Regions from separate parts of the Spirillospora sp. NPDC029432 genome, predicted to be linked through region 2. Evidence: riboswitches for the same ligand, from Rfam matches in the RefSeq annotation. Region 2 holds a riboswitch; each other region holds the start of a gene.
What was found. A riboswitch is a leader RNA that binds a small molecule or an ion and turns the genes downstream of it on or off. The one in region 2 is predicted to bind cobalamin.
Positions count from the first base shown of each region.

Region 1: linked by a shared signal. The riboswitch ahead of AB0881_RS12160 (VWA domain-containing protein) and the one ahead of AB0881_RS08290 (ribonucleoside-diphosphate reductase subunit alpha) in region 2 are both predicted to bind cobalamin.
Region 3: linked by a shared signal. The riboswitch ahead of AB0881_RS28560 (ABC transporter substrate-binding protein) and the one ahead of AB0881_RS08290 (ribonucleoside-diphosphate reductase subunit alpha) in region 2 are both predicted to bind cobalamin.

Region 1 is NZ_JBEZWH010000011.1:184,946-194,954, reverse strand. Features, by position in the region: gene AB0881_RS12185 (LLM class F420-dependent oxidoreductase) at 1-440, opposite strand, end outside; gene AB0881_RS12180 (DUF397 domain-containing protein) at 556-756, opposite strand; gene AB0881_RS12175 (helix-turn-helix transcriptional regulator) at 753-1,595, opposite strand; gene AB0881_RS12170 (ATP-binding protein) at 1,783-2,325, shown strand; gene AB0881_RS12165 (helix-turn-helix domain-containing protein) at 2,329-3,027, opposite strand; cobalamin riboswitch at 3,151-3,284, shown strand; gene AB0881_RS12160 (VWA domain-containing protein) at 3,382-5,565, shown strand; gene cobO (cob(I)yrinic acid a,c-diamide adenosyltransferase) at 5,569-6,171, shown strand; gene AB0881_RS12150 (cobyrinate a,c-diamide synthase) at 6,205-7,542, shown strand; gene cobI (precorrin-2 C(20)-methyltransferase) at 7,539-8,828, shown strand; gene cobM (precorrin-4 C(11)-methyltransferase) at 8,828-9,643, shown strand; gene AB0881_RS12135 (hypothetical protein) at 9,640-10,009, shown strand, end outside.
Region 2 is NZ_JBEZWH010000007.1:176,094-186,102, forward strand. Features, by position in the region: gene AB0881_RS08260 (NAD(P)/FAD-dependent oxidoreductase) at 1-186, shown strand, start outside; gene AB0881_RS08265 (helix-turn-helix domain-containing protein) at 241-462, shown strand; gene AB0881_RS08270 (Clp protease N-terminal domain-containing protein) at 465-1,010, shown strand; gene AB0881_RS08275 (PH domain-containing protein) at 1,099-1,470, shown strand; gene AB0881_RS08280 (hypothetical protein) at 1,497-2,750, shown strand; gene AB0881_RS08285 (ribonucleotide-diphosphate reductase subunit beta) at 2,811-3,815, opposite strand; gene AB0881_RS08290 (ribonucleoside-diphosphate reductase subunit alpha) at 3,806-6,094, opposite strand; cobalamin riboswitch at 6,185-6,454, opposite strand; gene AB0881_RS08295 (hypothetical protein) at 6,559-7,167, shown strand; gene AB0881_RS08300 (YcnI family protein) at 7,297-7,992, shown strand; gene AB0881_RS08305 (copper resistance CopC family protein) at 7,989-8,543, shown strand; gene AB0881_RS08310 (antibiotic biosynthesis monooxygenase) at 8,750-9,520, shown strand.
Region 3 is NZ_JBEZWH010000045.1:7,211-17,219, forward strand. Features, by position in the region: gene AB0881_RS28540 (exonuclease SbcCD subunit D) at 1-629, shown strand, start outside; partial or broken gene AB0881_RS28545 (SMC family ATPase) at 658-1,188, shown strand; gene AB0881_RS28550 (ABC transporter permease) at 1,749-2,576, opposite strand; gene AB0881_RS28555 (ABC transporter permease) at 2,573-3,520, opposite strand; gene AB0881_RS28560 (ABC transporter substrate-binding protein) at 3,522-5,126, opposite strand; cobalamin riboswitch at 5,178-5,307, opposite strand; gene AB0881_RS28565 (DUF4262 domain-containing protein) at 5,438-5,998, shown strand; gene AB0881_RS28570 (GNAT family N-acetyltransferase) at 6,009-6,530, shown strand; gene AB0881_RS28575 (ATP-binding protein) at 6,667-7,152, shown strand; gene glgX (glycogen debranching protein GlgX) at 7,197-9,299, shown strand; gene AB0881_RS28585 (MerR family transcriptional regulator) at 9,296-10,009, opposite strand, start outside.

The sequences.
Region 1 (10,009 bases), on a different contig from region 2:
TACGGCAGCGGGTAGTGCGGGCCGTCGCTGGTCACGGGCTCCTCGCGGCGCCAGACCTTGCGGACGATGTCGAGGTACTCGCGGGTACGGGCGAGCGGCTTCGGGAACGGCTGCCCGTACCAGCCCTCGACCACCTGGGGCCCGGACGCGCCCAGGCCGAGGATCACCCGGCCGCCGGACAGGGCGTCGAGGGTGAGGGCGTGCATCGCGGTCGCGGCGGGGGTGCGGGCCGACATCTGCACCACGGCGGTGCCCAGCTTGATCCGGGAGGTGCGGGCGGCGTACCAGGTCAGCGGCGTGAACGCGTCGGAGCCGTAGGCCTCGGCGGTGAACACGCAGTCGTAGCCCAGGCGTTCGGCGGCCAGTACGGTCTCGGTCTGGTCCTCCGGGTCGCGCTGCCAGTAGCCGGTGTTGATGCCGAGCTTCAGTTCCGAGGTCATGGCGCCGATAGTAGAACACGTTCTACTTTCGGCGGAAGGGCGGGAACGGCGGGAAGGGCGGGAACGGGCGAGGGGCCGCGGCGGATCGCCGCGGCCCCTCGGATTGCTTCCTCGCTCAGACGGTCCTGATGCCCTCCAGCAGGGCCCGCCACTGGTCCGGCGTGAAGCGCAGGGCCGGGCCGGACGGGTCCTTGGAGTCGCGGACCGCGCGCCGGCCGCCGGCGAGCGCCGCGACTTCGACGCACTGGTTGCCGCTGCCGCTGTAGGACGACTTGCGCCAGCGGGCCCGGGTGAGGTCGCGATCGGGGTGGTTCACTTGCTGCTCCTTGCTGCCTCGGCGATGAGGTGCGCGGAATCCTCGGGGGGAAGGGCGGCCGCCGCGACGCGGTCGAAGCGGTCTCCATGTGTTGCTATTGCCTCGGCGCTTTCGAGATAAACGTCGCCCATGGTGCCCTCTACGTAGGCGATATCGGGGTCCGCGGGGTTCGGGAACGAAAGTATCGTGAAACGTCCGTCAAGTCCGGCATGTGCTCCCGTGTCGTACGGGAGGACCTGGATCTCGATCCGCGGCCGGGCGGCGAACTCCAGCAGCGCTTCCAGCTGGGCCCGCATGACCGCCGCGCCGCCGATCGGGCGGCGCAGCACGCACTCGTCGAAGACCAGGTGCAGCCGCGGCGCCTCGTCCCGGTCCAGCAGCTTCTGCCGGGCCTTGCGGGCGTCGATCCGGCGCTCGATCTCGGTGGGGCCGGGCAGCATCCGGCCCGCCGTGATGACCGCGCGGGCGTACTCCTCGGTCTGGAGCAGCCCGTGGATCAGCTGGGTGTCCCAGGCCCGGATCCGCGACGCCTCGTCCTCCAGCGCCACGTAGCTGCCGGTGAAGACGTCCGCGTAGGCCGTCCACCAGCCGCGCTGGCCCGCCTCGCGGGCCAGGTTGATGAGGGCGTCCCGCTCGGGGCTGGGGACGCCGTAGAGGTCGAGAAGGTCGGCGATGTCGCCGGGCTTGGGACGGGTCTGCCCCGTCTCCAGCCGGGAAACGGTGGCCCGCGACCAGTCCAGCCGGTCCGCCACCTCCTGCAGGGTGAGCCCCTGCGTTTCTCGCAGCCTGCGCAGCTCGCGGGCCAGCCGGCGGCCGCGCACGGTGGGGCGATAGGTCATGGGCCGAGAGTCTCTCTATTCGGTCGGTTCCGTTCAAGGCATACGAGCAAGCCGGTAACGGCAATCTCGCGAAGCGTGTTGCGGAACTGAGAATCTCACGCGAGGCTGTGCTCATGTGACCGAACGGCAACACCCAGTGACCGTGCGGTTCACCACCGCGCACCACGGAACTACACGGGAGGATCCCGTGACGACCTCGCCAGAGACGGCCGGCCTCGCCGGTCACGCCCCGTACCCGCCGGCCTCCCTCGGTGAAGCCGTACCCCTGCCGGCCGCCCCCGTCCCCGCCGCACCGCCGTCCGGTGGCCTGACCTGGACGCTTCCGGCGGGCCCGGCCTGCGCCGGCCACGCCCGGTCCGCGCTGGCCGCGGCGCTGGCCGAGGCGGGCGTGCCGCGCGCCGCCGTCGCCGACGCGCAGCTGATGGTCAGCGAGCTGGCCACCAACGCCCACCAGCACGCCCCCGACCACGGCCCGCACGAGCTGTGGCTGTACGCGGGACCGCCCGGCGAGCTGCGGTGCGCGGTGTTCGACCGGCACGCCGCCGCGCGGCTGCCCGTCTACTCCTGGACGTCCGGCGACTACGGCCGCGGGCTCAGCATCGTCCGCGAGCTGTCGGACGGCCGCTGGGGCATGCTGCGCACGCACTCGCGCCGCACCCCCCGGGTCCCGGGCAAGGCGGTCTGGTTCGCGGTGCCCGGCGAGGCCCGGCCGCCGGAACGGCCGGGCTGACCGTCAGGCGCCCGCCCCAGCGGCGGCCGCCGCGTCGCCGGTCCCCGCTCCCGCTCCCGCTCCGGCGGCGGCCGTCCGGGCGTCCTCCACGGCGGGGGCGATGTCGGTCAGCAGCGCCAGCAGCGAGCGGGACAGCAGCGTGTGCACCTGCCCGCGGTCGAGGGTGCCCTCCTGGAGCCACTGGCGGGTGGCCGCCTCCGCCAGCCCGGAGTACGTGCGCAGCACGGCCCGCAGCGTGCCGGTCGGCTCCATCCGCAGCACGGTGAGCATGTGCTCGACCGTCAGGTCGCGGAACCGGTTGACGATGTGCAGCAGCTGCGGGTCGCGCCCGAAGCCCTCGGCGTCCACCGCGGCGAACCAGGTCGTCGCGTTGCCCTCGGCGGCCTCCAGGAAGAGCCGGACGCACAGGTCGGCGGCCTCCTCCAGCGACCGGTTCTCGTCCGGCGGCGGCGCCGCCATCGCGGCCGCGCCGGACAGGTCGCGGACGACCTCCAGGAACAGCTCGCGCTTGGTGCCGAAGTAGTAGTGCAGGAGCCCGCGCCGTACCCCGGCCTCCGCCGCGATCGCGGACGTGGAGACCTCGGCGTACGGCAGCTCGGTGAACATCCGCCGCGCGACGCCGAGGATCTGGTCGCGCCGCTCGTCCGGGGACAGCCGCTGGTAGCGGCGGGAATCCGGGGTGCGGGAGGGTGACTGGGCCACCCGCACAGCCTATGCGGCGCCGTGACCGGCGGGCCCTTACCCGGTGGAGGCCGCGGCGCCGTCACCTGGGCGCGACTTGGGCCGGTCCAGGCGGTATGCCATCCTGTGCAGGCGACGGAAGCGGAGGAACCCGGTGCGAATCCGGGGCTGTCCCGCAACTGTGACCATGGGGAGCTCCCCCTCGAACGCGGCCACGGCGTCCCGCCAGGGACGCTGGAAGGCCGAGGGGGAGCGGCGATCCGGGAGCCAGGAGACTCCGGCCGTCGTGGCGGGCGCCCCGGTGCCCGCGAACAACCGCCACGGGCGTGGACACCCGAGGGAAGGACGATGAGGCATGCCCTGTCTGATGGGCCGATGAGCCGTGCGCGCGCCGCCGCGGCGCGCTACCCCTTTTCCGCCGTCGTCGGGATGGACGACCTCAAACTGGCGCTGCTGATCAACGCGGTGTCGCCGGGCGTGGGCGGCGTGCTGGTCCGCGGCGAGAAGGGCACCGCGAAGTCGACGATCGTCCGCGCGCTGGCCGATCTGCTGCCGTCGACGCGGGTGGTGGCGGGCTGCCGGTTCGCCTGCGACCCGCGCGACCCCGATCCCGGCTGCCCCGACGGCCCGCACCCGGTGGACGACGCCGAGGACGGCGACGAGGACTCCGCCGGGCGGGCCGAGCCGGTCGAGCGGCCGGGGACCGAGGAGCGGCCGGCGCGGCTGGTCGAGCTCCCCGTCGGCGCCTCCGAGGACCGCCTCACCGGCTCCCTCGACATCGAGCGCGCGCTGACCGAGGGCGTGAAGGCGTACGAGCCGGGCCTGCTCGCCGCCGCGCACCGCGGCGTCCTGTACGTCGACGAGGTCAACCTGCTGCACGACCACCTGGTGGACCTGCTGCTGGACGCGGCGGCGATGGGCGAGTCGTACGTCGAGCGCGAGGGCGTGTCGGTCCGGCACGCCGCGCGCTTCCTGCTGGTCGGCACGATGAACCCGGAGGAGGGCGAGCTGCGGCCGCAGCTGCTCGACCGGTTCGGGCTCACGGTCGAGGTGGCGGCCACCCGCGATCCGGCCGAGCGGGCGGAGGTCGTCCGGCGCCGGCTGGACTTCGAGGAGGACCCGGTGCGGTTCGCGTCCGGGTGGGCGCTGGCCGAGGCGGAGCTGGCCGCCCGGATCGCCGCCGCCCAGTCCCGGCTGCCGCGGGTGGAGCTGACCGACGCCGCGCTCCGCCAGATCACCGCGGTGTGCGCCGCGTTCGAGGTGGACGGGCTGCGCGCCGACCTGGTGACGGCGCGCGCCGCGATCGCGCTGGCGGCCTGGCACCGGCGGACCGTGGTGACCGCCGAGGACGTGCGGACGGCGGCGCGGCTGGCGCTGCCGCACCGGCGCCGCCGCGACCCGTTCGACGCGCCCGGCCTGGACGAGGAGCGGCTCGACGAGATCCTGGACGAGCACGCCGCCCCCGAACACGACCGGCCCGAGCCCGAACCGCGGCCCGAGCCGGAGCCCGAACCGCGGCCGGAGCCGCCGCACGACGACGAAAGCGGCGGCGACGAGGGGCCGCCCGAGGACGACGGCCCGGACGACGACGGCGGCGGCGGTCCCGGCGGTGGCGGCCGGCCGGACGGGCAGCCGGGCGGCGGCGCGCTGAGCGTGCTGGACGCCCTGCTCAGCGGCCGTCCCGTGACCGAGTCCGACGGCGAGCGCCCCGCCGACGAGCGGCACGCCCCCGCGCCCGGCGAGAACGGCCGCCCGGACGAGAGCGAGCCCGCCCCCGCCGACGCCGCGTTCCGGCCCCGGCTGTTCACGGTGCCGGGGACCGGTGCGGGCGCGCCCGGCCGCCGCTCCAAGGCCCGCAGCCCGTACGGCCGCGTGTCCGGCGCCCGCCCCGGCGCGCGCGGCCTGCACCTGGCCGCCACGCTGCGCGCCGCCGCCCCGCACCAGCACGCGCGCGGCCGTACCGGCACGGGCGTGATCGTCGCGCCGCCGGACCTGCGCGAGGCGGTACGGGACGGCCGCGAGGGCAACCTGGTGCTGTTCGTCGTCGACGCCAGCGGCTCGATGGCGGCGCGGCGGCGGATGCGCGCGGTCAAGGGCGCGGTGCGCAGCCTCCTCCTGGACGCCTACCAGCGCCGCGACAAGGTCGGCCTGATCACGTTCCGCGGTACCGGCGCCGAGGTGGCGCTGCCGCCGACCTCGTCGGTGGAGGCCGGGGCGCGGCGGCTGGAGCGGCTGCCCACCGGGGGCCGCACCCCGCTGGCGGCCGGGCTGCTGCGCGCCGCCGAGACGCTGCGAGTGGAGAGGATGCGCGATCCGGCCCGCCGCCCGCTGCTGGTCGTGGTCACCGACGGCCGCGCCACTCACGGCCCCGACCCGGCGGCAGCGGCGGCGGCCCTGTCCGGGGTGGCGGCGGTGGTCGTCGACTGCGAGTCCGGCCCCGTACGGCTCGGGCTGGCGGCCGAACTGGGCGTGCGGCTCGGCGCCGAGACCGTCCGGCTGGAGGACCTCGGCGCCGACGGGCTGGCCGGGGTCGTCCGGTCCTCCAGGAAGGTGGCGTAGGGGATGCCGCAAGGGAAGCCGGAGTACGTTCCCGAGGACGGGCTCACGACCAGGCAGCGCCGGAACCGGCCGCTGGTCATCGTCCACACGGGCGCGGGCAAGGGGAAGTCGACCGCCGCGTTCGGGCTGGCGCTGCGCGCCTGGAACCAGGGCTGGCCGGTCGGGGTGTTCCAGTTCGTGAAGTCGGCCAAGTGGCGGATCGGGGAGGAGCACGCGCTGCGCGTGCTCGGCGAGAGCGCCGAGGGCGGCGCGGTGACCTGGCACAAGATGGGCGAGGGCTGGTCGTGGATCCAGCGCCCGGGCACCGAGGCCGACCATGAGGCCGACGCCCGCGAGGGCTGGGAGCAGATCAAGCGGGACCTGGCCGCCGAGACGTACCGCTTCTACGTCCTGGACGAGTTCACGTACCCGATGAAGTGGGGCTGGATCGACGTCGAGGACGTGATCGCGGCCCTGCGCGACCGGCCCGGCGCCCAGCATGTCGTGATCACCGGCCGGGACGCCGATCCGCGGCTGGTGGAGTTCGCCGACCTGGTCACGGAGATGGGCAAGGTCAGGCATCCGATGGACCGGGGCCAGAAGGGCCAGAAGGGCATCGAGTGGTGATCTCGGCATGGTGATCTCGGAATGGTGACCTCGATGCCGAGACTGGTGATCGCGGCGCCCGCCTCGGGCAGCGGCAAGACGACCGTGGCCACCGGCCTGATGGCGGCGTTCGCGGCGCGCGGGACGGCCGTGTCGCCGCACAAGGTCGGGCCCGACTACATCGACCCCGGCTACCACGCGCTGGCGACGGGCCGCCCCGGACGCAACCTCGACCCGTGGCTGACCTCGGAGGAGCTGGTCGTCCCGCTGCTGCTGCACGGCGCGGCGGGCGCCCGCCTCGCGGTCGTCGAGGGCGTGATGGGCCTGTACGACGGCGCCGCCGAGCAGGGCGGGTTCGCGTCCACGGCGCACGTCGCGGGGCTGCTGGACGCACCGGTTGTGCTGGTCGTCGACGCGGCGGCGGCCGGGCGCTCGGTGGCGGCGACCGTGCACGGATTCCGGACGTACGGCGACATCCGCCTCGGCGGGGTGATCCTCAACCGGATCGGGTCGGACGGCCACGAGCGCATGTGCCGGGAGGCCGTCGAGGAGCTGGGCGTGCCGGTCCTGGGCGCGCTGCGCCGCCGCGACGACGTGGCGAAGCCGTCCCGGCACCTCGGGCTGGTCCCGGCCGCCGAGCGCGGCGCCGAGGCGGTCGCGACCGTCGAGCGCCTCGGGGCGCTGGTCGCGGAGTCCTGCGACCTGGACGCCGTGATGGCGGTCGCCCGTACCGCGCCCGACCTGCGCGAGGAGCCCTGGGACCCGCGCGGGCAGGTCGCCGCCGCCGGCGGGCCGCCGCCGCGGATCGCGGTCGCGGGCGGGCCGGCGTTCACGTTCGGGTACGCCGAGAACGAGGAGCTGCTGGCCGCGGCCGGCGCCGAGGTCGTCCGGTTCGACCCGCTGCGCGACGAGCGCCTGCCGGAGGGGACGCGCGGCGTCGTCATCGGCGGCGGCTTCCCCGAGATGTACGCGCCGGACCTGTCGGCGAACGCGCCGCTGCGCCGCGACGTCGCCGCGTTCGCGAACGCGGGCGGCGCCGTGTACGCCGAGTGCGCGGGCCTGCTGTACCTGGCGCGCGAGCTGGACGGCCAGCCGATGTGCGGAGTGCTCGACGAGGTGACCGCGACGATGGCGCCGCGCCTGACGCTCGGCTACCGGTCGGCGGTCGCGGTCTCCGATTCGGTCGTGGCCCGCGCGGGCGAGCGCGTCCGCGGGCACGAGTTCCACCGTACGGTGACCGATCCGGCGCACGGCGGCACCGCGGCGTGGCAGTGGACGACCGCCGGGCCCGAGGGTTTCGTGCGGGGCCGTTGCGTCGCCTCGTACCTCCACCTTCACTGGGCGGGGGAGCCCGCGTTCGCGGAGCGGATGATCCTGGAGGCGGCCGCATGACCACCTTCGACCAGCGGCTGGAGCTGGCCGGCGAGCGGGTGGCGCTGCGCCCGTTCCGGCCGGACGACGCCGGCGTGCTCGGCGCGGCGATGGCGGCCGGGGAGGAGTTCCTGCCGCCGATCGTGCCGCCGCCCGGCGAGGCCCTCGACTGGTGGCTGCGCACGGGCGTCCACGACATCCCCCGGTCCGGGATGGGCCTGCACGCGGTGGTGGAGGACCGCGCGACCGGCGAGCTGAGCGGCGCGATCGGGATCTTCCGGGTCGACTGGCCTGCGCGGGCCGCCGAGGCCGGGTACGGCGTCCGCCCCGGCGCCCGGGGCCGCGGCCTCGCGACCGACGCGCTGCGGACGCTCGCGGCGTGGGCGCTGCGCGAGGGCGGCCTCAACCGGCTGGAGCTGCGGATCGACGTCGCCAACCGCGCGTCGGTCCGGGTCGCGGAGAAGGCCGGGTTCCGGCGCGAGGGCGTGCTGCGCGCTGCGGGAGGCGGCGGGGTGGACCAGCACGTGTTCAGCCTGCTGTCCGCGGAGCTGGAGCGCCCCGGGCGGGCTGGCCCGCCGCGGCTGGTCGGGATCGGCGTCGGGCCGGGCGATCCGGAGCTGGTGACCGTCCGGGGCGTCCGGATCCTCCAGGAGGCGGACGTCGTCCTGGTGCCGGTCATGGCGCCGGACGAGGAGGGCCGCGCCGAGTCGGTCGTCCGCGCGTACACCGCCAAGGCCGAGCGCGTCGTGTTCGCGCTCAACGACCGCGGCGGCGTCACGCCCCGCCGCGCCGCCGCGTGGGACGCCGCCGCCGAGCGCGTCGTCCGCGCCTTCGACGAGGGCGCCGCGACGGTGGCGTTCGCCACGATCGGCGACCCGAACGTCTACTCGACCTTCACCTACCTGGCGCAGACCGTGCGGGAGCTGCGCCCGGAGACCGAGATCGTCACCGTGCCCGGCATCACCGCGATGCAGGACCTGGCCGCCCGCTCCGGGACCGTGCTCGCCGAGGGCACCGAGTCGATCGGGCTGGTCCCGCTGGCCGGCGGAGCCGATCCGATGGCGGCGTTCCGGGCGGCGCTGGAGACCGGCGACACCGTCGTGGCGTACAAGTTCGGCGCGGTCGCCGCCGAGGTGATCGAGGCGCTCAAGGAGGCCGGACGGCTCGACGGCGCCCGGTACGGGACGCGGCTCGGCCTGCCCGGCGAGGAGATCCGGCCCGCCCGGGAGCTGAGCGGGCCCGTCCCGTACCTGTCCACGCTGATCGTGCCGGGGCACCGCCGTACGGCGCGGGGAGGAAGGCTCTGATGGGCACCGCAGGCAAGGGGAAGGTCCTGTTCGTCGGCGCCGGGCCGGGCGCGGCCGACCTGCTGACGTTCCGCGCGGCCCGCGCGATCGGCGCGGCCGACGTGGTGATCTGGGCGGCGAGCCTGGTCCACCCGGACGTGCTGGAGCACGCCCGCGCGGACGCGGAGATCGTCGATTCGGCGCGGCTGCCGATGGAGGGCGTCCTCCCGTACTACGAGCGCGCCCTCGCCGAGGGGCTGACGATCGCCCGCATCCACTCCGGCGACCCCGCCCTGTGGGGCGCGCTGCAGGAGCAGCTCGACCGGTGCAAGGAGATGGGCCTGGAGACCGAGGTGATCCCGGGCGTCTCCAGCTTCAGCGCGGTCGCGGCGGTGGTCGAGCGCGAGCTGACGATCCCGGAGGTGGCGCAGTCGGTCGTCCTCACCCGGCTGGGCGGCGGCAAGACGCCGATGCCGCCGGGGGAGGAGGTGCGGGAGTTCGCGCGGCACGGGACGACGATGGCGCTGTTCCTGTCGGCGGCGCGTTCCGGGCAGCTCCAGGACGAGCTGCTGGAAGGGGGCTACCCCGCCGACACCCCCTGCGTGGTGGCCTACCAGGCGACCTGGCCGGACGAGCTGGTCGTGCGGTGCACGCTCGGCGAGCTGTCGGCGACGGTCAAGGCGCACAAGCTGTGGAAGCACACGCTCGTACTGGTGGGCCCCGCCCTGGCGGCGGGCGGCACCCGTTCGCACCTGTACCACCCGGGCCACTTCCACGGCCACCGGCGTGCCGAGCCCGCCGCGCGCCGCCGCCTTCGGGAGGCTCATCGCCCATGAGCGAAGACACGCGGGTGCTCTACAGAGGCGAGCCGCTGCGGCGCGCCGCAGTGAAGATGATGCCCAAGCTGGCCGAGGACCGCTTCGTCCAGGCCGTCGACATCGAGGAGGCGGCGCGCGAGGCGGCCGCCGACGGGATCGGGCAGCTGATCCTGTTCGCCGAGCCGGGCACCCTGGACGACGCGGGGCTGGACCTGCCGCTCGCCGAGATCACCACGGAGATGGGCGGCACGGGCGACCTGGCCGCCGAGGTGACCGAGGGCGGGACGGTCCGGGCCGCGTACGGGACCTGGCACGCGGCCGCGACGCTGCACGAGGTGCGGCCCGACTCGCCGTACCCGCGGGACCTCGTGGGCCGCTGCGGCC
Region 2 (10,009 bases):
CCGGACGTCCTGCGCGGCTACGAGCGCACCCGGTCGAAGAAGGCGGGCATCGTCGCCCGGCACGCGGGCACCGAGGACATCAACAAGTACCGGCCCTGGCTGTCCCGCCTGCTCCCCGAGGCGTTCCTCAGCCGCTACTACACGTACTGGATCAAGCAGATCAGCGACTACCTCACCCGCCGCTGAAGACGCCTGTCAGCCTAGGGTGACAAACTGGGGATGTCAGCCTAGGCTGACACCATGACATCCATGACGGAGCTGGCGGCGGACGTGGACAGCCGCGACCCGGCGACCGGCCTGGCCGCGGTGGCGGCCCTGCGCAGGCTCGTGGACGAGCTGGAGACCCTGCACGTGGCCAACGCGCGCGCCCAGGGCTGGTCGTGGGAGGCGATCGCCCGTTCCCTCGGCGTACGGCGGCAGTCCGTGCACAAGAAGCACGCCCGGCGGATCGGATCGGAGTGACGATGCTCGCAAGGTTCTCGCCCACCGCACGCGACACGATCGTCCGGGCCGCCCGCTTCGCGGCGGAATCCGGCCAGGAGACGCTCGGCACCGGCTGCCTGCTGTGGGCGCTGGCCGAAGAACCGCTCCTCGGCCTCGACCCCGGCGCCGTACGGGACGAGCTCGGCGCCTCCCCCGGCCGCGACCGGGAACTGCTCGCCACCCTCGGCATCGACCTGGACGAGGTCCGCCGCCGTGCCGCCGCCGCCACGTCCGCGCGTCCGGACGACCCGGCCCTGTGGCGGCTCGACCGCTCCCCCGTACTCCCGCTGCGCGTCACCCTCACCGGCCCGGCGGTGCGGATCCGGCTGGACGAGGGCGGCCGCAAGGCGATCGAGGTCGCCCTGTGGTCGGCCCGCCGGGGCCGCCGCCCGCTGGCCGAGCCCGGCGACCTCATCTGGGGCCTGCTCGCCGACGGCTCCAGCACGGCCGTCCGGATCCTCCACCGGCAGGACGCCGACCTGTGCCGCATCTGGACCGGCCTGCGCCACTGGCAGCAGGCCGCCTGACCCGGCCCCTCCCAGCGTTCGCCCGGTGCCCGGAACCGGACGGTACGTCCCGCCCGTCGTAACCGTAAACGGCATACGGGGAGGCCAAGTGGGACGTAGCGGGATTCCGCACGACAGGTCGGGCCAGCTCAAGCAGATCGAGAGCGGGCTGCTGCCGGGCGAGCAGATCATCGCCGTGTACGACGCGGTGGGGACCGGGACGGGCTTCATCGGCCTGACCAACCGGCGGGTGATCGTCCAGGACACGTCGTTCGTGGGCAAGCGGGTCGCGATCACCAGCATCCCCTACTCGAGGATCAGCTCGGTCAGCGTGGTCAGCAACAAGTCGTGGGCCGGGTCGTTCTTCTCCAGCGGCGCGATCGCGATCCACGTGGGGACGCAGATCTACGAGGTCGAGTTCCGCGGCGAGGAGAAGACGCACCACGTGCACAACGTGATCACCGACTTCATCGCCCGCTGACCCCCGCCCGGTGGTAGGACGGCGCCATGACGAACGAGATCACCCGGCCGGACGCCGACGGGACGTGGACGGAACTGGCGGCGCGCGCCGTCCTGAGCGCGCTCGTCCCGGGCCTCGGCCGGTACGAGCCGGCCGGCGGCGGGATCCGGAGCCTCGACGACGCCGGAAACGGCTGGTGGGGGATGACGCGGATCGAGGGCGGCCGGGCGGTCGTCTACGGCCACGACGTCGACTACAGCCGGACCCGCCACCAGGTTCTGCCCATCGACCTGCTGGCGGGAGGCCCGGCGTGGCTGCCGTGGGAACGGCTCGTCGAGCTGATCCGCGAAGAGCAGATCCTCGCGTTCGTGCACTGGTGGGACGGCGAGTCCTGGGGGCGCACCGCATACCCGGACGGCATGGACGACGGGTTCGGGGACGAGCTCCGCGGCTATTTCCAGTTCCACGAGAACTTCATGGAGCACGCAGCGGACGAGAGGGCCGCGCAAGCGGCGTACGACGCGGTGCTCGCCGCCGCCCGCGCCCGGACGGTGGACCGTGACGTGCTGGAGGCGCTGATCCGCGCCCTGGACCCCGAAGCGGTCGCCGGCACGGCAAGCTTCTTCGACGCCGACGCGGGTTTCGCCCTTGAGGGCGCGCTGGCGGTCGCGGAGTGGGCCGGAGTGGCGCCGGGATCCCGGTGGCCCGAGGTCCCGGCCGGGAACGGCGAGCCCGCCGAGCGCCGCGTGTTCGCCCAGCACGAGGGCTGGCAGAGCGACCTCGTCGGGCGGGCCATGTGCCTGGCGGAAGAGGCGGAACGCCCCGTCCCGGCCGAGGGGGAGGCGCTGCGCGCCGTCGCCGCGTGGATGCGGGAGAACGGCCATGCCGAGATCCGGGCCGCCCTCGCCGGCAGGTGGAACGGCCGGTTCACGCTGCGCGACCGGGACGGGACGGAGTGGAAGGACCCGGCGTTCGGCGAGCTCCTCGACGCCTGGCGGGAGGAGGAGGGCGACGACCGGTCCGGGCGCTGGCTGTTCGTCCGGGTCCGCGTGCGGGACGGGGAGGTGACGGCCGAGCGCGCCTACGATCACCGGCCCCCGTTCTGGACGGGCTTCGCCGTCGCGCGCCGGAAGACCATGGACTTCCACGAGCCCAGGGAGCCGATCGACGTGCTGCGCGAGGAGATGGAGCGCCGGGACCCCGGCTGGCGTCCCGGATGGGAGTCCCGGCTCGCCCCCGACCACTTCATCACCGAGGGCATCCCGCCGGAACTCTGCTGGCGGCCCGGCCTGGAGCCCTGACCGCCGCGCCCGGAGGCCGGCCGCTTCGCGCGGACGCGGCCTCCGGGCGGGGGGCGGCCGTCAGAAGGCCTCGTCGAAGGCGACGCTGCCCTCCACGCCGATCTGGTACGCGGAGACGCGGCGCTCGAAGAAGTTCGACAGCTCCTGCACGTCCTGCAGCTCCATGAACGAGAACGGGTTCGCCGAGCCGTACCGGACCGGCAGGCCGAGCCGGGCGAGGCGCTGGTCGGCGACGTACTCCAGGTAGCGGCGCATGTCGCCGGCGCTCATCCCCGGCAGGCCGTCGCCGCAGAGGTCGCGGGCGAAGGCCAGCTCCGCCTCCACGGCCTCCTCCATCATGCGGGTGACCTGCTCGGTCATCGCGGCGTCGAACAGCTCCGGCTCCTCCTCGCGGACGGTGTCCACGACCGAGAACGCGAACTCCATGTGCATGCTCTCGTCCCGGAAGACCCAGTTGGTGCCGGACGCGAGACCGTTCAGGAGGCCGCGGGAGCGGAGCCAGTAGACGTACGCGAAGGCGCCGTAGAAGAACAGGCCCTCGATGCACGCGGCGAAGCAGATGAGGTTGAGCAGGAACGAGCGGCGGTCCTCCGCCGTGCGCAGCTCGTCCAGCCCGCCGAGCGAGTCGATCCAGCGGAAGCAGAACTCCGCCTTCGCCCGGATGGACGGGATGTGCTCGATCGCCGCGAACGCCTTGGCGCGCTCGTCGTTGTCGGGCAGGTAGGTGTCCAGCAGCGTCAGGTAGAACTGGACGTGCACGGCCTCCTCGAACAGCTGCCTGGACAGGTAGAGGCGGGCCTCGGGCGCGTTCACGTGCTTGTAGAGGTTCAGCACGAGGTTGTTCGCCACGATCGAGTCGCCGGTGGCGAAGAACGCGACCAGGCGGTTGACCAGGTGCAGTTCCGCCGGGGTGAGGCGGGCGAGGTCGGCCAGGTCGGAGGCGAGATCGACCTCCTCGACCGTCCACGTGTTGCGGATGGCGGCGCGGTAGCGCTCGTAGAAGTCGGGGTAGCGCATGGGCCGGAGGGTGAGGTCCATGCCCGGGTCCAGCAGGCTCACTGGCATGCCTCGCAGGTCTCTGGGTTTTCGAGGGAGCACATGACCGCTTCCGTAGGGGAGACGGTCGTCTGCGCGATGCGCGTCGCGGGCCGCGAACGCAGGTAGTAGGTCGTCTTGAGACCCGCGCGCCACGCGTAGGCGTACATCGAGGAGAGCTTGCCGATGGTGGGCGTCTCCATGAACAGGTTGAGCGACTGGCTCTGGTCGATGTACGGCGTGCGCGCCGCCGCGAGGTCGATCAGGGCCTTCTGGGGGAGTTCCCAGGCCGTCCGGTAGAGGGCGCGCAGCTCCTCGGGGAGATCGACCAGGCCCTGGACGGATCCGTTCGCGCGCTTGATCGCGTCCCGGACCTGCGGCGTCCACAGGCCCAGCGCCTTGAGGTCCGCGACCAGGTAGGAGTTGATCTGCAGGAACTCGCCCGACAGCGTCTCGCGCTTGAACAGGTTGGACACCTGCGGCTCGATGCACTCGTAGCAGCCCGCGATGGACGCGATCGTCGCGGTCGGCGCGATCGCGATCAGCAGCGAGTTGCGCAGCCCGACCTCGGCGATCCGGGCGCGCAGGGCGTCCCACTCGGCGGCGCGGGACGGGCTCGCGTCCGGGAAGTGGTCCAGGTGGAGCCGCCCGCGGGCGGTGCGGGTGTGCTCGTACTCGGGCAGCCGGCCCAGCTCCTCGGCCAGGTCGGCGGACGCGCCGTACGCCGCGAGCGCGATCTCCTCGGCGATCCGGGTCGAGAGCGCGCGGGCCTCGGCGGAGTCGAACGGCAGCCGCAGCTTGAAGAACACGTCCGCCAGGCCCATCACGCCCAGCCCGACCGGCCGCCAGCGCCGGTTCGCGCCCGCGGCCTCGCCGGTCGGGTAGAAGCCGCGGTCGATCGTCCGGTCCAGGAACCGGACGGCGGTGCGGACGGTCGCGCGCAGCCGCGCCCAGTCCACCCCGTCCGGGCCGACGTGGGCGGACAGGTTCACCGAGCCGAGGTTGCACACCGCCGTCTCGGTGTCGCCCGTCACCTCCAGGATCTCCGTGCAGAGGTTGGACAGGTGGACGACGCGGCCCGGCGTGGCCGTCTGGTTGCAGGCGCGGTTGGCGGCGTCCTTGAACGTCATCCAGCCGTTGCCGGTCTCCGCGAGGGTCCGCATCATCCGGCCGTACAGGCGCCGGGCCGAGACCTGGCGCACGTACCGGCCGTCCTCCTCGGCCTTGCGGTACGCGGCGTCGAACTCCTCGCCCCACAGGTCGGTGAGCTCGGGCACCTCCTTCGGATCGAACAGCGACCAGGTCCCGTCGGACTCGACCCGGCGCATGAACTCGTCCGGGATCCAGTTCGCGAGGTTGAGGTTGTGGGTGCGGCGCTGGTCCTCGCCGGTGTTGTCGCGCAGCTCCAGGAACTCCTCGACGTCGGCGTGCCAGGGCTCCAGGTACACGCACGCTGCGCCCTTGCGGCGGCCGCCCTGGTTGACGGCGGCGACGGAGGAGTCCAGGGTCCGCAGCCACGGGACGATCCCGTTCGACAGGCCGTTGGTGCCGCGGATCAGCGAGCCGCGCGACCGGACCCGCGACCACGAGATCCCGATGCCACCCGCGTACTTGCTGAGCCGCGCGACCTGCGCGTACCGCTCGTAGATCGACTCCAGCTCGTCCCGCGGCGAGTCCAGCAGGAAGCACGACGACAGCTGCGGGCGGCGGGCCGCGGAGTTGAACAGCGTCGGGGAGCTGGGCAGGTACGACAGCGTGCTGAGCAGCCCGTACAGCTCCGCCGCCTCGGCGACGGTGTCGGACAGGCCGGCCGCGACGCGCAGGAGGAAGAACTGCGGGCGCTCCAGCACGCGGCGGGTGCTCGGGTGGCGGAGCAGGTAGCGGTCGTAGAGGGTGCGGAGGCCGAAATACTCGAAACGCTCGTCGGCGCCCTCGTCGATCAGCGCGTCCAGCTCGGCGGCGTGCGCGGCGACGAACGCGGCGGCCTCGTCCGACAGCAGGCCCTCGCGGTGCGAGGCCGCCACCGAGCCGGCGAACGTCAGCACGCCCTCGGCCGCGGTCTCCTCCGCGATCTTCACGGCCAGCAGCCGGGCGGCGACCCTGGAGTACGCGGGCTCGGCCGCCACCAGCGCGGCCGCCTCGGCGACGGCGCGCTCCCGCCGCGCCGCCTCCCCGCTCTCCCCCCGTACCGCCGCCAGCAGCGGCGCCGGCTCGGCGCCGGGCAGCCCGGCGCAGGCACGCTCGATCGCGGCGCCGATGTCGCCGGACACCCCGGACGGGTTCGGCGGCGCCGTGAGTTGCCGTGTCACGTACTCTCTCTCCCCTTGAGATCGCCCCGCGGGCAGGGGAGGAGAACGCCACGGCAGGCCGCCGCGCGCCCACCGGCCTCCCGCGAAGCCTGGACGTCCATCGGTGCGGGCAGGTCTTCGGACTCGCGGGCACCGCGCGTCCCCTCCCTCCCGGAAGGAGCGCGCGACCTAATGACCGTCGCTTCCCGGCGCGCCATCACGGCGCGCCAGTGCTCTCTGACGGCGGTCGTTCCCGCTCACCGCTGCGGGGCAGTCCCGGAATTGGGCGGCCCGAGACATCGGGCCGCACCGCACCGGGTTCCCTCTTACGACGCCCGCACCGGCGATCGGCGCGGGCGAACCAGCACGATCATGACCCTACATCTGGCGGGGACCGATTGCGACAACACTAGATGTTGGGGCGCCATACCGATCTCGGGGGGTGTGTAGAGATCACCGGCCGGGGGTGGGACGATGTTCCCGCCATGTCCCCGCACCCGCCGCGTCCCCTCTTCCGTACCTCGCGGGCGGTGGTCTTCACCACCGTCTGCGTGACGCTGGCGACCCTCGGGCACTCGCTCACGTCCACCGCGGCCATCCCGTACTGGGCGGTCGTGGCGGGCTTCGGCGGCGTCCTCGCGGTGACGCAGGCGCTGGCGGGCCACGAGCGCTCGCTGCCCACCCTGCTCGGCGGGCTGCTGGGCGGCCAGTTCGCGCTGCACAGCCTGTACGCGAGCGCCGAATGCACGGCCGCGACCGCGACCGCCGCAGGGCACCACACGGTCGCCGTCGCGCCGGGCCCCGGCGGGGGCGGCGGATCGGGCACGGCGATGACGCTCGCGCACGTCGCGGCGGCGGTCGTCTCGGCCTGGTGGCTGCGGCGCGGCGAGCGGGCGGCCTGGTCGCTGGCCCGGCGGATCGCCACGGCCCCGGCCCGGGTACTGATCGCGATCGAGCCTGCCGCCGCCCCGCCGCGCACCGCGCCGCTCCCGGCGGAGGACATCCCCGCCCGCCCGTGCGGGCGGATCCTGCGGCACGAGGTCGTCCGCCGCGGGCCGCCGCGCCGTTCGAGGGCGCTCGCGCTCGCCTGCTGAGCCGCCGGGCTCGTACCGCGAGCCGTCGAGTGCCGTACGTCACCGGACCGATCGCCCGTCCCGGGCCCGTCCGGCTTCACCCGTACGCCTCGAACGGAGATTCCCATGTCCCGTCGCATTCCTCATGGCATGTCACGGCATATCCGCAGATCAGCCGCCGTCACCGCGCTGGCCGCCGTCACCCTCGCCGGTCTGGCCACCGGCGCGTCGGCCCACGTCACCGCCAACCCCCGTACCGCCGAGCAGGGCTCGTACACCAAGGTCGCCTTCCGGGTACCGAACGAGCGCGACAACGCGCGGACGACCAAGCTCGTGATCGAGATGCCGTCCGATCCCGTGATCGAGCACGTGTCGGTACGGCCCGTGCCCGGCTGGAAGGTCGAGGTCGAGCGCGCCAAGCTGCCCGAGCCCGTCAAGATCGAGGGCGGCGAGCTCACCGAGTACGTCTCGAAGATCATCTGGACCGGCGGGGAGATAGCGGCCGGGCAATTCGAGGAGTTCGACGTCTCGATGGGGCCGCTGCCGGCGAACGCCGACCGGGTCCTCTTCAAGGCCGAGCAGACCTACTCCAACGACGAGGTCGTGAAGTGGGACCAGGACCCCGGGGACGGCTCCAACGAACCCGAGCACCCCGCTCCGTCCCTCAAACTGACTCCGAAGGCCGCGGCCGAGCCGGTCGCCGCGAACGGCGCGAAGCCCGCGGCGACCGCGTCCCCGGCCGACGACGGCACGGCCCGGCTGCTCGGCGGCCTGGGCCTGGCCGCCGGAGTGATCGGGATCGGCGTCGGCGGTCTCGGCCTCACCCGCGCAAGGAGGCAAGCATGAGGTTCCGCAGGATCACCCTGGCGATCGCCCTGGTCGCGGCGGTGCTCGGGCTCGGCGCCGCGCCCGCCTGGGCGCACGACGCGCTGAAGTCCTCCAATCCGGAGAAGGGCGCCGAGATCGTGTCGCCGCCGGAGATCGAGCTGACCTTCACCGGCACCGTCCGCGTCCCGCAGATCGTCCTGACCGGGCCCGACGGCGCGAAGCACGGCGCCGGGGAGGCGCGGGCCGTCGACAACAAGGTCACCCAGGCGGTCGAGGGGACGCTCCCGAACGGCGAGTACACCGTCGGCTGGCGCGTCGTCTCCAGCGACGGCCACCCGATCTCCGGCAGCTTCAAGTTCTCCGTGAAGGGATCCCCGGACTCGTCGGCGTCGGCTTCGGCGTCCGCGGCCCCGGCCGCGCCCGCGCCGTCCGCGACCGCCACCACGCAGGCCGCGAGCCAGGAGGAGAGCGGCTCCTCGTCCGGCTGGCTGTGGATCGGGGTGGCCGCCCTGGTCATCGTCGTCATCGCCGGCGGCGTGTTCTGGGCGCGGCGTCCCGGCGAGGACTGACGCCGGCGGGCGGCGGGCCCGAGCACCGACCCGGCAGTGCCGGCAGTGCTGCCAGTGTCGCCAGTGCCGACAGACCCGGCATCCCGCGCCGTGCGGGATGCCGGGCCTTCCCGATCGCGGTCGCGCCGGATTCGGCCAGAACGCCCCAGCCCGGATGATTACCCGATTACATTGATGACGCCAACCATGATCAAGGGCGTGATCACATGATCGTCGAGTACATCCGCTACCGGATCGACCAGGGCGACGCCGAGGAGTTCGAGGCCGCGTACGCGCGCGCCGCGGTCCCCCTGGCCGCCGCCCCCCAGTGCGTCGACTACGAGCTGTCCCGCTGCACGGACGAGCCCGAGTCGTACATCCTGCGCATCACATGGACCTCGGCCGAGGCCCATATGCAGGAGTTCCGCGGCGGCGAGCACTTCACGGCCTTCCTCGCGGAGATCCGCCCCTACGTGAAGCGGATCGAGGAGATGCGCCACTACGAGCGCACCGCCGTGAAGGGCGCCGGTTCAGCCGTTCCGAGCCTGTACGAGTGGGCGGGCGGAACGGACGCGTTCGAGCACCTGACCGAGATCTTCTACGCGCGGGTGCTCAAGGACGACCTGATCGGCCCCCTGTTCGCGCACATGGACCCGGGCCACCCCCGGTACGTCGCGATGTGGCTGAGCGAGGTGTTCGGCGGCCCGTCCCGTTACACGGACGAGCGCGGCGGCTACCCCCACATGCTCTCCCAGCACCTCGGCAGGCACATCACCGAGCCGCAGCGCCGCCGCTGGGTGAGCCTCCTCATGGACGCGGCGGACGAGGCCGGTCTCCCCGCCGACCCCGAGTTCCGCGCCGCGTTCTCCGGCTACATCGAATGGGGGACGCGCCTGGCCGTCTCCAACTCCGGCCTCGGCACCGCGCCGCCGTCCGACGGCATCCCCGTGCCCCGGTGGGGCTGGGGCGTCGCGCCCCCGTACGTTCCGGAGTCCTGACCCCCGATGGCGGCCGGCCGTCGCATGGCCGGCCGGATTCCGATATCCCATCACACCCAGGACACTCCTCTCCTGACGGCGCTGGTCATTCCAAATCCCTTTCCGTAGACATATCCGTATTTGCTAATCGCCGCCGGAGCGGTGCCGGCGCCCCCGCTGCCGGCACTCCCTCCACGGCGTCGCCGCCCCCTCGGCCGCTCACCCCCCGGGTACGCGCCGCGGCTCTCTCCGGTCACCCCCGAGCCCCCCGCCCGGGGGTGGCCCCCCTCCTTCGAGCCGCCGGACACGACCGGCCCACCCCTCGCCACTCCTCCTTTCCTCGCGGTTAGTTCCGTGTCACCGTTCACCGGGCCTTGACTGTCCGCGATGACTCGGCGGGAGACCTGCGGATCGGCCGGTCCGGCGCGTTCCCCGGAACTCGTCCGGCGGAGTTCCCCCCGTATTGGGAACGCTCCATTCGATCTTGTGTGCGGGCCCCGGCCCGCCTTG
Region 3 (10,009 bases), on a different contig from region 2:
TGATGGCGCACGCGTTCGTCACCGGGGGAGAGGCGAGCGACAGCGAGCGCGACATCTCCGTGGGCGGCGCGTCCAGCGTCCCGGCCTCGGTGTTCGAGGGCGCCGACTACGTCGCGCTGGGCCACCTGCACGGGCGGCAGGCGATGACCGGCCGGGTGCGCTACTCCGGTTCCCCGCTGGCGTACTCGTTCTCCGAGGAGCACCACCTGAAGGGCTCCTGGCTGGTCGACCTGCGCGACGGGGAGCCGCACGCGGAGTTCGTCGAGGCGCCCGTGCCGCGGCGCGTCGCCCGCCTGCGCGGCCGCATCGACGACCTGCTGGCCGACCCGCGCCACGAGGCGTACGAGGACCGCTGGCTCCAGGTGACGCTGACCGACCGGCGCCGCCCCTCCGGCGCCATGGAGCGGCTCCGCCGCCGCTTCCCGCACACGCTCGTGCTCGGCTTCGAGCCCGAGGGCGCGACCGAGGACGGCGGCCGCACCTGGTCCGAGCGGGTCAGGGAGCGCTCCGAGCTCGACATCGCGGGCGACTTCGTGGCCGAGATGGGCGACGCCCCCGCGACCCCCGCCGAGCGCGACCTGCTGCACGAGGCGTTCGAGGGCTGCCGGCACAAGGCGGCGCTGGCATGAGCGCGGCCGGTATGAAGGACGTGCCGGCATGAGGCTGCACCGGCTGGAGGTCACGGCGTTCGGGCCGTTCTCGGGGACGGAGGAGATCGACTTCGACGCGCTGTCGGACGCCGGGCTCTTCCTGATCCAGGGCCAGACGGGGGCCGGCAAGACCAGCGTGCTCGACGCCGTCTGCTACGCCCTGTACGGCCAGGTGCCCGGGGCGCGCAACGCGGTGAAGGGCCTGCGCAGCGACCACGCCGCCGACGGCGCGGCGCCGCGCGTGGTGCTGGAGACGACGATCCGGGGCCGCCGGCTGCGCATCACCCGCTCACCCGGGTGGGAGCGGCCCAAGCTGCGCGGCACCGGCACCACCTCCGAGAAGCCCAAGGCGCTGCTGGAGGAGCTGGAGCACGGCGCGTGGATCGGGCTGTCCAACCGGATCGACGAGGCGAGCGACCTGATCGGGCAGCTGCTCGGCATGACCGCCGACCAGTTCTGCCAGGTGGCGATGCTGCCGCAGGGCGAGTTCGCGGGCTTCCTGCGCGCCCGCGCCGAGGAGCGCCGCAAGGTCCTCGAACGGCTCTTCACCGCCGAGATCTACACCCATGTCGAGAAGTGGCTGGCCGAGCGGCGCGCGGCGACCGGCCGGGACGCGGGCGAGCTGCGCGCCGGCGCCGAGGCCGTCGCCGAGCGCGTCGCGGAGGCGACCGGCGCCCGGCCGCCGCGCGGCGCCGCCGCGGGGCCGGTGCCGCGGCCGCGGCAGGGCGAGCCGGTGGACGAGCCGTTCGACGAGATCGAGGTGCTGCCCGCGTGGGCGGCCGAGCTGGCCGTCCAGCACGACGCGATCCGCGCCTCGGCCGAGGAGCTGACCGGCGCGGCCGCCGCCGCCGAGCAGGCCGCCCGCGCCGCGCTGGACGAGGCGCGCGCCCTGGCCGACCGGCGCCGCCAGCAGCACCTCGCCCTCCAGCCGGACGCCCCGGCGCGAGGCCGCGAGCGCGGCCAGGCCCAGCGTGGTCTTGCCGCTGCCGGAGGGGCCGGCGACGGCGACGATCGAGCCCGCCGGGACGGTGAGGTCGATCCCGCCGAGCAGGCGCGCGTCCCCCGCGTACGCGGACAGCCCGCGGATCTGGAGCAGCGTCACGGGACGCGCCTCCTCCGGGCCAGGGCGTGGTCGACGAGCAGGTTGCCGCCCACGCACATCGACATCAGCAGCCCGGCCGGCACCAGGACGGCGTACGGCTGGGTGAAGAGCGCGTCGGCGTTGCGCTCGATCAGGACCGCCCAGTCGGGCGACGTGGACGGCAGGCCCAGGCCGAGGAAGTTGGCCGACGCGAGCAGGTACAGCACCAGCGGGAAGCGGGTGCCCGCGTCGGTGGCGACGGGGGCGGCCAGCTCGCGGGCCAGGTGGCGCAGGTGGATGTAGGCCCAGCCGTACCCCTGCATGCGCAGCGCCTCCACGGACGTCCGGGACGCGGGCGCCAGCGCCGCGCCGCGCACGAGCCGGGCGACGGCGGGGACCTGGAGCAGGCCGGCCGCCGCGACCAGCCAGTACCAGCGGCGGTGCCCGGTGGCGGCCAGTGTGATCAGCACGAGCAGGCCGGGGAAGGCCAGCAGCAGGTCGAGGGCGCGCATCACGGCCTCGTCCACGAGCCGCCGCGGCCCGGCCGCCAGCAGCCCGAGCGGGACCCCGGCCGCGTACGCGATCAGCAGTGCGCCCGCCGCGGTGCCCAGCACGGAGGGCCCGCCGTGCAGGACGAGCGCGAGCACGTCGCGTCCCAGCACGTCGGTGCCCAGCGGGTGCCCGGGGCCGGGCGGAGCGGACGGGAGCGCGGCCGGCCCGGACGGCGGCGGCTCGGCGGACCCGCCCGCGAGCGGCCCGGCGGCGGCCAGCAGCACCGGCACCCCGAGCAGGACCGCCGCGGCCCACTGCCGCTTGTGCGGCGACGTGCCGCCCCGGTGGCTCACACCGCCTCCCAGCGGCGCGGGGCGAGCCGGTACGAGACCAGGTCGCCCGCCAGGTGCACGGCCACGGTCGTCCCGGCGAACAGCAGCGCGTACGCCTGGATCTGCGGGGTGTCGCGGTTCTGCACGGCCTCGACGAAGCCCGTGCCGAGTCCCTGAATCCCGAACAGCGACTCCACCAGCAGGGCGCCGCCGAGCAGGCCCTCCACGCAGCGCGCGAACTGTTGCGCGGCGGGGCCGAGCGAGTTCGGGACGACGTGGCGCACGACGACCGTCCGCTCGCGCAGGCCCAGCAGCCGCAGGTGCTCGGCCACGGGCCCGCCGCGCCCGGCCGCGACCCCGGCGCGGATCTGCCGGGAAAGGTCGCAGGTCCGGCCCGCGGCCAGCACCGTCACCGGCAGCACCAGCACGGCCGGGTCGGCGAGCAGCCGCGTCCCGTCCAGGCCGACCGCGGTCGCCGGGAGCAGCCCCGCGGCCAGCGACAGCCAGGCGATCAGCAGCAGCCCGAGGACGAACTCCGGTACGGCGTGCAGCAGCACGGCGGCCCCGTTCAGGGCCCGGTCGAGCCGGGTGCCCTCGCGCAGGCCGGTGACGACGCCCAGCAGCGGGGCGAGGACGGCCACGGCGGCGAGCGCGGGCAGTCCCAGCGCCAGCGAGGCGGCGGTCCGGCGGGCGATCTCCTCGCCGACCGGGGCGCCCGTCATCAGCGACCGTCCCGCGTCCCCTGAGGCCAGGGCGCCGAGCCAGTGGCCGAAGCGCGCCCAGGCGGGCTCGTCCAGGCCGAGGCGGGCGCGGAGCGCGGCGATCTGCTCGGGCGTGCCGTGCTCGCCGCGCAGGACGTCGGCGGTGTCGCCGGGCAGCAGCGCGCCGAGCGCGAAGACCGCGGCCAGGACGGCGGCGCACTGCGCCACGGCCAGCGCGCCCCGCCGGGCGGCGTACCCGCGCACCTCAGGCGAGCGTGACGCGGTCGAACCGGGCCCATGCGTGGGAGTTCGGCGGTGCCGCGCGCAGCCCGCGCACCGACGCCGCGATCCCGTCGTTGGCGTCGGAGAACGCCCACACGAGCAGGCCGGACTCGTCGCGCAGGATCCGCTGCGCCTCCGTGAGGAGGTCCTGCCGCTCCTTCTCGTCGCGGGCGGTGCGGGCCCGGTCGAGCAGCCGGTCGAAGCGGCCGGAGCGGAAGCCCGTCATGTTCCGCGCCGCGCCGGAGCGGAAGCGCTGCTCCAGGAAGTCGGGGACGGGCAGCGTCGACGTGGTGCTGAACGACGCGACACCGCGCTTCTTGCTCTCGCTGAAGTACGTGGTGGCGGCGAGCGTGCGGGGTTCGAGGCGCAGCCCGATCTCGGCGAGCTGGCGCGTCATGAGCGCGGCCGCCGGCTCCCACGCGGCGTCGAGCGTGCTGGTGTCGAGCGGGACCGCCAGGCCCTCCGCGCCCGCGTCGCGGACGAGCCGCCTCGCGCGCTCCACGTCGCGCCCGCGCTGCGGGAGGCCCGCCGCGTAACCGCGCAGGCCCTTGCCGAACAGGTCGTTGCCCGCCTCGCCGTGCCCGGCCAGCGCGACCCGCACCAGCGCCTCGCGGTCGATGCCCAGCGCCATCGCCTGGACCAGCCGGGAATCGGAGAACGGCTCCCGGTCGGTGCGCAGGATGACCTGCTGGGCGGTGGCGCGGCGCGCGGTCAGCAGGCGCACGGACCGCTGCCCCTTGAGGCGTTCCACGAACGCCCCGGCCAGGTCGGCGGCGTAGTGGACCTGGCCGGACAGCAGCGCGTTGACCCGGGCCGACTCCTCGTTCGCCGGGACGATCTCCAGCTCGGCGATCGCCGGCGGCCCCTCCCAGTGGCCCTCCCAGCGCCGGTACCGCGCGGTCCCGCCCGGCGTGAACGACACGTACCGGAACGGGCCGGAGCCGACCGGGTTCCGGAAGGCGGTCGTGCCGTCCGGGACGATCTCCGTTCCGGGACCGCCGAACGCCGTCGGGAACCCGAAGTCCGGCTTCTCCAGCGCCAGCGTCAGCGTGCGCTCCCCGGTGGCGCGGCTCGCGCCGAAGTCGATCGCCGACAGCAGCTGCTGGGACGGCGACCCGACCTCCGGGTCGGCGGCCCTGCGGTAGCTGTAGAGGACGTCCTTGGCGGTGACGGGCCGCCCGTCGTGGAAGCGCGCCGCGCGGAGCCTGACGTGCCAGCGGGTCCCGGCCGCGTCGCTCTCCCACGACTCGGCCAGGCGCGGCCGGACGGACATGTCGTCGCCGTAGGTGGCCAGCGTGTCGAACAGCGCCTTGGCGCGGGCCTGGTCGACGAAGTTGGGCGCCACGTGCGGGTCGAGCGTCTCCTGGGAGCCGCCGGCCGGGAACGCGGCCCGGAAGCGGTCCGCGCCGCCGCCGTTCCCGCCGCCGCAGCCGGCGAGCAGCGCGGCGGTCGCGGCCGCCCCGCCCGCCGCCAGGAACTCGCGCCTGCCGATCCCCCGATCCCGCTCTTCGGGCGACCGCCCTGGGGGTCTAGAGGTCCGCCCCCAGAGGGTGTGCTGCCCCGCCGCCTTCCGGGCATGGCCGTTCATCGGATCCTTCCTCGGGGTGTCCTCGCCCCTGCCGGTGGACCGGCGACGGGTCAGTCTCCTGGCTCCCGGATCATCGCTCGCCCCGGCCTTCCCGCACGCGCGCGCGGACGGTGGCCGTGCCTGGGGATCGCTCCTCGGTCACAGTGGCGGGACCGCGCCGGATTCGCACCGGCTTCCTGGTCCCCGTCGCCTTTGTCCGATCATTCTGGCCCATCCGGACGCCCGACAACGACCTGCACAATGCAAACGCACGTGCACGCGGACGCCCGATCACTCTCGTCAAGCGATCAACTGGCCGTAAGCTGGCGGCCATGTCCGAGGGCCGCCCCGCTTGCGAGTGCATCATCTGCCGCGACTACGGAGATCGCGGCCGGCTGGGCAACTTCCAGCTGCGCACCATCGTCCACATCAGCCAGTACGGCTGGAGCATGGTGCTGGTGCCGCCGGTCGGCGACGGCCCCGGCTGGGCGTACACCGTCGGCCTCTGGCACAGCCTGCGCTCCCCCGAGCTGGCGATGTTCGGCGGCGACGTGTACGAGATGGAGGAGATCCTCAACGCGCTCGGGCGGCAGGCCGGGCGCGAGGGCCCGCCCGCCGACGGCGAGCGCCGCGACGACGTCGTGCGCGGCCGGCCCGCCGCGTTCCGGGGCGTCGACCCCGGCTGGCACGAGCGCGCCTTCCACGGGGCGATGGCGTTCTACCGCGGCCGGCCGCTGCCGTTCCTCCAGGTCGTGTGGCCCGACGAGAACGGGCTCTACCCGTGGCAGCCCGGCACCGAGCTGCCGTTCCGGCGCTCCCAGCCGTGGCTGTGGCTGAGCCCCCGGCAGCATCCCGAGGGCGTCTGGACGCACCGCCTCACCGCCCCGGCGTAGAGTCGGGCGGATGCCCGTACCGATCACCGAGGCCATCCGGACCCGGCGCCTCACGCTGGAGCCGCTCGGCGCCCACCACGCCGACGAGATGGCCGAGGTCCTCGGCGACCCCCGGCTGCACCGCTACACCGGCGGCGAGCCCCTCTCCCTGGACGAGCTGCGCGCCCGGTACGCGCGGCTGGCCGCCGGGCCCGCGCCGTTCCACCAGGAGCAGTGGCTCAACTGGATCGTCCGGCGGCGCCGCGACGGGCAGCCGGTCGGGACCGTCCAGGCCACCGTCACCCCGGGCGAGGCGGGGCCGCGGGCCGCGGTCGCCTGGGTGGTCGGGATGCCGTACCAGGGCTTCGGCTTCGCCACCGAGGCCGCCCGGGCGCTGGTGTCCTGGCTCGCCGGGCACGGCGTCCGCGAGATCACCGCCAACGTCCATCCGGCCAACCGCGCCTCCGCGGCCGTCGCCCGCCGCGCCGGGCTGTCCCCCACCGCGCGGTACGCGGGCGACGAGGTGGTCTGGAGCGACCGGCGGGGCGGGTGAGCTCGGGCGATCCCCGCGTTTCACCGAAGTTCTCAGAGTTTTCTCCTCCGGGAGACGGCGCCGCGCCCCGATCCGCCCGTACCTCCCTGTGGACCGGTCCCCGACCAGGACCCCGTTCGCGGGAAGGAGCAGGCGCATGGCGTCGCGCGCGGAAGGCGTCCCGAAAGAGCGTCCCCTCACCGTCCTCGGCGCCGTGGTCCTGCCCGGCACCGAGCAGGCCGTCGCGCTCGTCCGCCGGTACGCGCGGGCGCTCCTCGGCCCCGGCTTCCCCGATCTGTACGAGCTCACCGTCGTGGCGAGCGAACTCTTCACCAACGCCGTGCGACACTCCCGGTCGGGGCCCCGGCCCGGCGACCGCCGGGGCGGGCATGTGACGGTGTCCTTCCTGGCGGGTGCGGGTGTCGTCCGGCTGGAGATCGCCGACCAGGGGGGAGGCGGTGCGCCGCGGCTGCGCGCGCCCGACGACAATGGGGAGGGCGGGCGCGGCCTGCACGTGGTCGAGGCGCTGAGCCTGGGCTGGGGATCGGAACGCCGGGACCGGCACACGGTCGTGTGGGCCGACTTCGCCCGCCCTGGTGACGAGCCGATCTCCGCGTGCGAGACCCGCCGCCCCGATGGGTAAGGGAAAATCGGAGGCTCGCGCGCGACGAGCCGAGGGGTGGAGAGATGCGGGAGGTCTGGCCCGGCGAGGCCTACCCCCTGGGCGCCACGTGGGACGGCACCGGGACCAACTTCGCCCTGTTCTCCGAGGTGGCGCACCGGGTGGAGCTGTGCCTGTTCGACGCCGAGGGGCACGAGGAGCGCATCGTCCTGCCCGAGGTCGACGGGTTCGTCTGGCACGGCTACCTGCCCGGCGTCGGGCCCGGCCAGCGGTACGGGTACCGCGTGCACGGCCCGTACGACCCGCGGAACGGCCACCGCTGCAACCCGAACAAGCTGCTGCTCGACCCGTACACCAAGGCCGTCGAGGGCGAGATCCGCTGGCACGAGTCGCTGTTCTCGTACCGGTTCGCCGACCCCGGGACGCTCAACAACGACGACAGCGCGCCCTACATGCCGAAGAACGTGGTGATCAACCCGTTCTTCGACTGGGGCGACGACCGGCCGCCGCGCGTGCCGTACCACGAGAGCCTGATCTACGAGGCGCACGTCAAGGGCCTGACGAAGCTGCATCCGGCGATCCCCGAGGAGCAGCGCGGCACGTACGCCGCGCTCGCCCATCCGGTGATGATCGACCATCTGACCGAGCTGGGCGTGACGGCGGTCGAGCTGATGCCGGTGCACCAGCACGTGCCCGAGCACGCGCTGGTCGCGCGCGGCCTGACGAACTACTGGGGCTACAACACCCTCGGCTTCCTGGCGCCGCACAACGCCTACAGCTCCTCGGGGCAGCGCGGCGAGCAGGTGCTGGAGTTCAAGGCGATGGTGCGGGCGCTGCACGCGGCCGGCATCGAGGTGATCCTCGACGTGGTCTACAACCACACCGCCGAGGGCGACCACCTGGGCCCGACGCTGTCGTTCCGCGGCATCGACAACGCCTCGTACTACCGGCTGCGCGACGACGACAAGCGCTACCACCTCGACTACACCGGCTGCGGCAACTCGCTGAACGTGCGCAGCCCGCACGCGCTCCAGCTGATCATGGACTCGCTGCGGTACTGGGTCCTGGAGATGCACGTGGACGGGTTCCGGTTCGACCTGGCCTCGGCGCTGGCCCGTGAGCTGCACGACGTCGACCGGCTGGCCGCCTTCTTCGACCTCGTCCAGCAGGACCCGGTGGTGTCGCAGGTGAAACTGATCGCCGAGCCGTGGGACGTGGGCGAGGGCGGCTACCAGGTAGGCAACTTCCCGCCGCTGTGGACGGAGTGGAACGGCAAGTACCGCGACACCGTCCGCGACTACTGGCGGGGGCGGCCGGCGACGCTGCCGGAGTTCGCGTCCCGGCTGACCGGCTCCAGCGACCTTTACGAGAACAGCGCCCGCCGCCCGTTCGCGTCGATCAACTTCGTGACCTGCCACGACGGCTTCACGCTCGCCGACCTCGTCGCGTACAACGGCAAGCACAACGAGGCCAACGGCGAGGGAAACCGGGACGGCACCGACGACAACCGGTCCTGGAACTGCGGCACCGAGGGCCCGACCGGCGACACCGACGTCCGCACGCTGCGGGCGCGCCAGCGCCGCAACTTCCTGGCCACGCTGTTCCTGTCGCAGGGCGTGCCGATGCTGTCGCACGGCGACGAGTTCGGCCGCACGCAGCACGGCAACAACAACGCCTACTGCCAGGACAACGAGATCGCCTGGGTCGACTGGGACGACGCCGGCGGCTGCGGCCTGGAGTTCGTCCGCGTCCTGTCGCGGCTGCGGCGCGACCATCCCGTCTTCCGGCGCCGCCGCTTCTTCACCGGCGGCGCCCCGGGCGCCGCGCCCGCCGACATCGCCTGGCTGACGCCGGGCGGCGAGCCGATGACCGACCACGACTGGAACGCCGGGTTCGCGAAGTCGCTGGGCGTCTTCCTCAACGGCGACGCGATCACCGAGCCCGACCAGCGCGGCCGGCGGATCCGGGACGACTCGTTCCTGCTGCTGATCAACGCCCACTCCGAGCCGGTGGGGTTCGAGCTGCCCGGGCCGGAGTACGGCGAGCGGTGGGAGTACGCCCTGGACACCGCCGACCCCCGCGCGGTCGGCGAGCGGCCCCGCGTCAAGGCGCGCGACCTGGTCACCGTGGTCAGCCGCTCCCTGACGGTGCTCCGCCGGATCGTCTAGGCCGTGTGGCAGGCGGCGGGAGACTCTTGGGCGGACAGCTCTGCGGCCAGTTCTATGCAGCGCAGGCGGGCCGGGGAGAAGTCGTAGGGCATCTTGCCGATGGCTTCGAGCACGCTCATGGAGCCGGCCTCGTCCTCGCCGTCATCGGCGGTGGCGGGGTGCAGAGCGTCCCAGGCGTCGAAGAGGGCATCGTCGTCCTTCCCCAGGCCGGACTCCTCGATGGCGGCCTCCAGGACGCTTTCGAAGGCGTGCCGCTCGGCGGCGACCTGGGCCACCCGCGGATCATCGACGGCGACGCCGTCATCGAGCGCCTCCTCGGCCTCGTCGACGCGGTCGGAGTCCTCCCGCAGAGCGGGATGCGTGGCCAGGGCGGCGAAGCGGGTGGCCTGGACGGCCGCGCCGAGCGGGCCGAAGATCCGCTCGGTGACCAGCAGGGTGTCCAGGTCCGCCTGGCGCAGGGAGCCCTCGGGCAGGCTCTTGAGACGGTCGGTGACGACGTCGGAGAGCGGGCCCATCCGGCTGCCTTCGGTGCGCATCCGCTGCACGGCGGTCCGCTGCCGCCGCAATTCCGCCTCCTGCTCGGCGAGGGTCTCCTCCAGCCGCTCCAGGATGCCCGCGATACCGTCCCCGCCGTCCGCACCGGCGGAGGCCGTGCCGGTGGTGAAGGCGTCACGGATGTCGTCCAGGGCGATCCCGGCGTCGGCCGTCCT